2 regions of the Streptococcus sp. NLN64 genome follow, and region 2 is predicted to be linked to the other one. Evidence: predicted binding sites of a transcription regulator. Region 2 holds the regulator's gene; the other holds the start of a gene.
What was found. The regulator CtsR, encoded in region 2, represses protease genes until heat stress. The targets are predictions, from matches to a motif close to TTGGTCAAAAAAGGTCAAANA.
Positions count from the first base shown of each region.

Region 1: holA (DNA polymerase III subunit delta) is a predicted target of CtsR. The motif match lies at 1,474-1,494, and genes of this name have one in related genera.

Region 1 covers NZ_JADXDQ010000033.1:15,796-19,219, forward strand. The annotation lists gene adhE (bifunctional acetaldehyde-CoA/alcohol dehydrogenase) at 1-1,391, opposite strand, end outside; gene holA (DNA polymerase III subunit delta) at 1,540-2,580, shown strand; gene I2503_RS06085 (superoxide dismutase) at 2,641-3,246, shown strand.
Region 2 covers NZ_JADXDQ010000013.1:27,979-31,402, forward strand. The annotation lists gene rpsB (30S ribosomal protein S2) at 1-322, shown strand, start outside; gene tsf (translation elongation factor Ts) at 391-1,434, shown strand; gene I2503_RS03350 (CtsR family transcriptional regulator) at 1,703-2,158, shown strand; gene I2503_RS03355 (ATP-dependent Clp protease ATP-binding subunit) at 2,162-3,424, shown strand, end outside.

The sequences.
Region 1 (3,424 bases), on a different contig from region 2:
TTTCTACGTCTTCCTACTTTTTTGATGTTTAAGAGATTGATAGCACTTACGTTGTCACCAATTGAGTTACGTCCATAAGAACCGCATCCAAGAGTGAGAGATGGTAGGAAGGAATTGTATACATCTCCAATACCGCCGAAGGTGGATGGTGAGTTCCAGATAACCCGAATAGCTTTAACCAAGTTACCAAAGTCCTTGGCAAGTTCAGCATCTTCGGTATGGATGGCAGCGGAGTGTCCAAGTCCATCGAATTCCACCATTTGACGAGCTTTGTCTAGGCCATCTTCACGAGAATCTGCTTTTAAAACAGCAATAACTGGAGAAAGTTTTTCGCGAGTCAAGGGTTCTTTTGGACCGACTTGTGAGACTTCAGCAGCTAAGATATTGGTGCCTTCTGGAACGGAGAAGCCAGCTTGTTCAGCAATCCAAGCCGCTGGTTTCCCAACGATATTCGGATTCAATTTGGCAAGGGCACAGTTCTTCCCATTTGCTTTAGCTCCGAAGCAGAATTCTTCGAGAAGAGCTTTTTCTTTTTTGTTTACAAAATAGGTGTGGTAGGATTTGAATTCGTCACTAAACTCTTCATAAATTTCTTTGTCAATGATCACTGCTTGTTCGGATGCACAGACCATTCCATTATCGAAAGATTTAGACATAACGATGTCGTGTGCGGCTTGGCGAATATTTGCAGTTTTTTCAACGTAGGCTGGCACATTTCCAGCACCAACTCCTAAGGCTGGTTTTCCACAAGAGTAGGCAGCACGTACCATGGCATTTCCACCAGTTGCTAGAATCGTAGCAATTCCGGCATGGTTCATAAGGGCTGCAGTTGCTTCCATGGATGGTTGTTCAATCCATTGAATACAGTTTTCAGGAGCACCCGCTGCGATAGCGGCATCTCGAACGATACGAGCTGCATGTGCAGATGATTCTTGTGCGGAAGGGTGGAAGGCAAAGATGATTGGATTCCGAGTCTTCAAAGAAATCAATGATTTGAAAATTGCTGTTGAAGTTGGGTTCGTGGTCGGTGTGATTCCGCAGATAACCCCAACTGGTTCAGCAATTAAGGTAAGACCAGTAACGTCGTCTTCTTCGATAACTCCGACGGTTTTAGTATGGCGCATGTTGTTAACCACGTGCTCGCAAGCAAAAAGATTTTTAGTTGCCTTGTCTTCAAAAACACCGCGACCTGTTTCTTCGTAGGCATGCATGGCCAAAGTGCCATGTGCGTCTAAAGCTGCAACAGAGGCTTTAGCCACAATATAATCAACCTCTTCTTGATTGAGCTTACGCATTTCCTCAAGGGCAATCAATCCCTTAGAAACCAAGTCATCGACATGAGTTTGAGCTAGTTGTTCTTTTTCTTCTTTTGTGATAGTTTTTTCAGTCATACTACTCTCCTAATCTTTGTTAAGTATTTCACATTTATTATTATAGCGCATTCGAGATTGTTTGTAAAGTTTTTCACAAGGTTTTTTTAAAAAATTTCAAATAGGCTGAAACAGGAATTTTTGCTAGAATAGAAGAAAAGGGGGAAGCATGACAGCGATTCGACAAGTAGAAAAAATGACAGCAGGGGATTTTCCAGCTTTAACTGTTGTTGCTGGAGAAGATGTGGGGCAGTTTTCTTTACTAAAGGAAGAAGTACTCCGTAAAATTGGCTTTGATCCAGCTGATTTAAGTATGAGCCGCTTGGATATGCGGGAAACTCCTTATGTACAGGTTCAGGAAGAGTTGGAAAGTCTGCCTTTTTTTGCAGAAAATAAGTGGGTAGTCTTGGATTCTTTTCTGGATTTGACGACGGGGCGGAAGCGTTATTTGTCAGATGAGGATCTCAAGCGTTTTGAAGATTATGTGCAGAATCCAAGTGCTGATACCAAGGTTCTTATTTTTGCGGAAGGCAAGCTGGATGGAAAACGTCGTTTGGTTAAATTGCTCAAACGCCAAGCCCTATTATTAGAAACCAAAGAGCTCAAAGAGAAGGATTTTCGTTCCTTTTTACAGGAAGAGTTAAGAAATCGAGGTTGGAAGCTAGGGGCAGATTTACAGGATGTCTTGCTGGAGAAGTCTATGTTGAATGTTAGCCTGCTTCGTCAAAACTTAGCCTTTCTGGAAGACTACGGCAATCTAGCTACTTTGACGGTTGAAGAACTGCGACAGCTACTCCCCAAAACCTTACAGGACAATCTTTTTGATCTCTCTAGTCTTCTTTTACAGGGGAAGTTGGAGGCAGCCAGGTCTTTAATGGCGGATTTACGGCTCCAGGGCAAAGATGATATCCAAATCCTTGCGCTATTACTCAGCCATTTTCGCCTCTTTCTCTATGTGCGGTTCCTCAGTCCCTCTACTGAAGCCAACCTGGTGGCTGAATTGAAAAAATTGACGGGGATTAGTTACAATCCTTACCGAGTTCGATTTGCCCAAAGAGATAGCCAAGCACTCCCAACCAGCTATCTACGCAAGATCTATGAAAAAATGATTCAAACGGATTATGATATGAAAACGGGATTGTATGACAAGGCCTATTTGATGGATCTGTTGATGATTGAGATGGTGCAAGGTCTCGAGCAGGAAAATTGAAATAACAGCGTTTTTGAAGTATGATGGAACTAAGGAAAAAAGAAAGAGGTAAAATTGAGTATGACCTATACAGTACCTGAATTACCATATGCATACGATGCTTTAGCACCACATATTGATGAAGAAACCATGCACTTGCACCATGATAAGCACCACCAAGCTTACGTTAACAATCTAAACGCTGCCTTGGAAAAACACCCTGAAGTGACAGCAGATATTCTAGATCTCTTGAAAGATGTTGAGTCTATCCCTGCTGATATTCGTCAGGCTGTCATCAATAACGGTGGTGGTCATGTCAATCACTCCCTTTTCTGGGAAATGATGACACCAGAAGCTACAGCTCCATCTGCGGATTTAGCAGCAGCCATTGAAGCAACCTTTGGTTCCATGGATGCCTTCAAAGAAGCCTTCGCCGCTGCAGCAGCAACCCGCTTTGGTTCAGGCTGGGCTTGGTTGGTGCTCAACGCTGAAGGAAAATTGGAAGTTGTCTCTACACCTAACCAAGACAACCCAGTATCCAATGGTCAAGAACCACTTTTAGGCTTGGACGTATGGGAGCACGCTTATTATGTAAGCTATCGTAACCTTCGCCCAGACTACATCAAAGCCTTCTGGAATGTGGTTAACTGGAATAAAGTATCAGAGCTCTACGCAGCTGCAAAATAACGACAAAGAAGAAAAAAGAGTCTGAGACAGGCATAAAGATGTCTGTTCCAGTCTCTTTTTTAGTATTTAGGTATAAGAAGAATAGGTTAGAGAAGTACCCACCGGATAGTGAAATTAAATGCTAAACTTTACAGGAATAGATTAGTTTGTTCACTATCCTTGATCCATTTGAGTAGAT
Region 2 (3,424 bases):
GCCACGTATTCCTGACGTAATGTATGTCGTTGACCCACACAAAGAGCAAATCGCTGTGAAAGAAGCTAAAAAATTGGGAATCCCAGTTGTAGCGATGGTTGACACAAATACTGATCCAGATGATATCGATGTTATCATCCCAGCTAACGATGACGCTATCCGCGCTGTCAAATTGATCACTGCGAAAATGGCAGATGCTGTTATCGAAGGTCGTCAAGGTGAAGATAACGTTGCTTCTGTTGAAGCTGAAATGGCAGCAGCAGCTAGTCAAGCAGATTCAATTGAAGAAATCGTTGAAGTAGTTGAAGGATCAAACGAATAATCTTGTAACCCCAAAGGGCAGTGACCTCCGTCCTGTCCTTTTTTAAAAAATTTTTGGAGGAAGCTCAAATGGCCAATATTACAGCCGCTCTTGTTAAAGAACTACGTGAAAAATCTGGTGCTGGTGTCATGGATGCCAAAAAAGCCTTGGTTGAAGTAGAAGGTGATATCGAAAAAGCGATTGAACTACTTCGTGAAAAAGGTATGGCGAAAGCAGCTAAAAAAGCTGACCGTGTTGCTGCAGAAGGTTTGACAGGTGTTTACGTAAACGGTAACGTTGCTGCAGTTGTTGAAGTGAATGCAGAAACTGACTTTGTTGCGAAAAACGAACAATTTGTAAACTTGGTAAACGAAACTGCTAAAGTGATCGCTGAAGGTCAACCAGCAGACAACGAAGCCGCACTTGCTTTGGTAATGCCTTCGGGTGAAACTCTTGAAGCAGCTTACGTAAACGCAACTGCAACAATCGGAGAAAAAATCTCATTCCGTCGTTTCGCTTTGTTGGAAAAAACAGACGCTCAATCATTTGGTGCTTACCAACATAATGGCGGCCGTATCGGTGTAATATCAGTCATCGAAGGTGGCGATGAAGCGCTTGCGAAACAAGTATCTATGCACATCGCTGCGATGAAACCAACTGTTCTTTCTTACAAAGAGTTGGATGAGCAATTCGTTAAAGATGAGTTGGCACAATTGAACCACGCAATCGAGCAAGACAACGAAAGCCGTGCAATGGTTAATAAACCAGCGCTTCCATTCTTGAAGTATGGATCAAAAGCTCAATTGACTGATGAAGTGATCGCACAAGCAGAAGAAGATATCAAAGCAGAATTGGCTGCTGAAGGTAAACCAGAAAAAATCTGGGATAAGATCATCCCAGGTAAAATGGATCGCTTCATGCTAGACAACACTAAAGTTGACCAAGCTTACACACTTCTGGCACAAGTCTACATCATGGACGACAGCAAAACGGTTGAAGCTTACCTAGACTCAGTAAACGCTTCTGTTGTTGCGTTTGCACGTTTCGAAGTTGGAGATGGTATCGAAAAAGCTTCAAACGACTTTGAATCAGAAGTTGCAGCAACGATGGCTGCTGCTCTTGGTCAAGACTAATTTCTTGGAAATTCAGAAATCAGAGATTTCTGGACTTGCACAAAGAGGAGGTGGGGACTTGAGCCCTGCCTTTTTTATTGTTAATGTTTGAAATTCTTAGTCCTAGTCTAATCTTGTATGGCCTCTTTCCACTTTTAATCTTTGGAAAATTAAGATATAATAAAAGTCAAATATAGTCAGATTTCATTTTTTTATTTCGTTTACGAATAAGTACTTTGGGAGACCAAGTTACTAGGATGGAATGCTCACAAAATTAGAAAGGACTTCCATGGTAGCAAGAAATACCTCCGATAATATTGAAGAGCACATCAAGCAACTTTTGGAACAAATGGGAATGGCCGTACTCAAGCGCAGTGAACTAGCGGAACTCTTTCAGGTTGTTCCAAGTCAGATTAATTATGTCATTAAAACTCGTTTTACTGAAAGCAAAGGATATGTTGTTGAAAGCAAACGAGGTGGTGGTGGCTATATCCGGATTGGACGGATTTCCTACTCGAATCACCACCAAATGTTGCAGGAACTTCAGGAAAAATTGGACTCGCAATTAAGTGAGCAAGTTTATGAGGATATCCTGCTGCTTCTCGTTGAAGAAGGCCTCTTAGAACGCCGTGAAGCGACTTGGTTGATGGCCGTAGCCCTGGATTCTGCCCTAGGCACTGATGGTCCCCGTTTGCGTACCCAAATGATGCTCCACTTATTAAAAGAAATTGACAGAAGAGGATAAAGAATGAAGTATTCAAATGCATTAATAGAAACCCTTGAAGTGGCCCATGTCTTTGCCAATAATTATGGCCGTGATCATCTCGAGACCTGGCACCTTCTAACCGGTTTTTTGGTCAACCCCTATAGTATTGTCGGTTCGGCCTTTAAAGATGCGTCCATTGATTTGGATCTTATAGAAGAAAAAGCAGGGGAGATAATCGGTTACCCCTATCGTGAAGAGAAAAAAATGACCATTTTTCCTTTCTCCCCACTCATGGAAAAAATTTTTAAACGCGCGGAGGATCTGGCCCAACACCTAGGACAGGATGAAATTGGGACAGAACACATTTTTCTTGTTCTTTTGCAGGAAAATGAATCACTGGCGACACAACTCCTCTATGCATCTGGGTTTGATCCAGAGGACAAGCAGGAAGCCCAGAAATTGAAAGCCTTGCGGAAGGACATCGAAGCCCGCGTCGGCTGGTCTAAGGATGAAATCAAATCCATCCGCAACTTTTTCCGTGGCAGCCGGCCAGCCTCCCAACAAATGGCCAATATGATGGGCATGCCCACGACTCAAAGTGGTGGTCTAGAAGACTATAGCCGTGACTTGACTGCTGCAGCCCGCGCCGGTCAATTAGAGCCGGTTGTTGGGCGTGAAGAAGAAATTGACCGCATGGTTCATATTCTGAGCCGAAAAACCAAAAACAATCCAGTTCTAGTTGGAGATTCTGGGGTTGGTAAGACCGCCCTAGCCTTGGGCTTGGCGCAGCGGATTGTAGATGGTCAAGTGCCTGTGGCCTTGCAGGATATGCGGGTTATGGAGTTGGACTTGATGAATGTGATTGCCGGGACTCGTTTCCGCGGGGACTTTGAGGAACGGATGAACAACATCATTGACGACATCGAGAAGGAAGGCAACATCATCCTCTTTATCGATGAGCTTCACACCATCATTGGTTCCGGTAGTGGAATCGATTCGACCCTTGATGCAGCCAATATTCTCAAGCCAGCCCTAGCGCGTGGTAGCCTTCGTACTCTTGGTGCGACCACCCAAGAGGAATACCAGAAACATATTGAAAAAGACGCGGCCTTGGTTCGTCGCTTTGCCAAGGTGACCATCGAAGAGCCCAAAGAGGCAGATTCCCTTGCGATTTTGCAGGGCCTCCGGCCGCGTTATGAGGAGCATCACCAGGTAACCATTGAGGATGAAGCCTTGAAAACAGCTGTTCAGACAGCTAAGCGGTATTTGACCGCCAAACGCTTGCCTGACTCAGCCATTGATTTG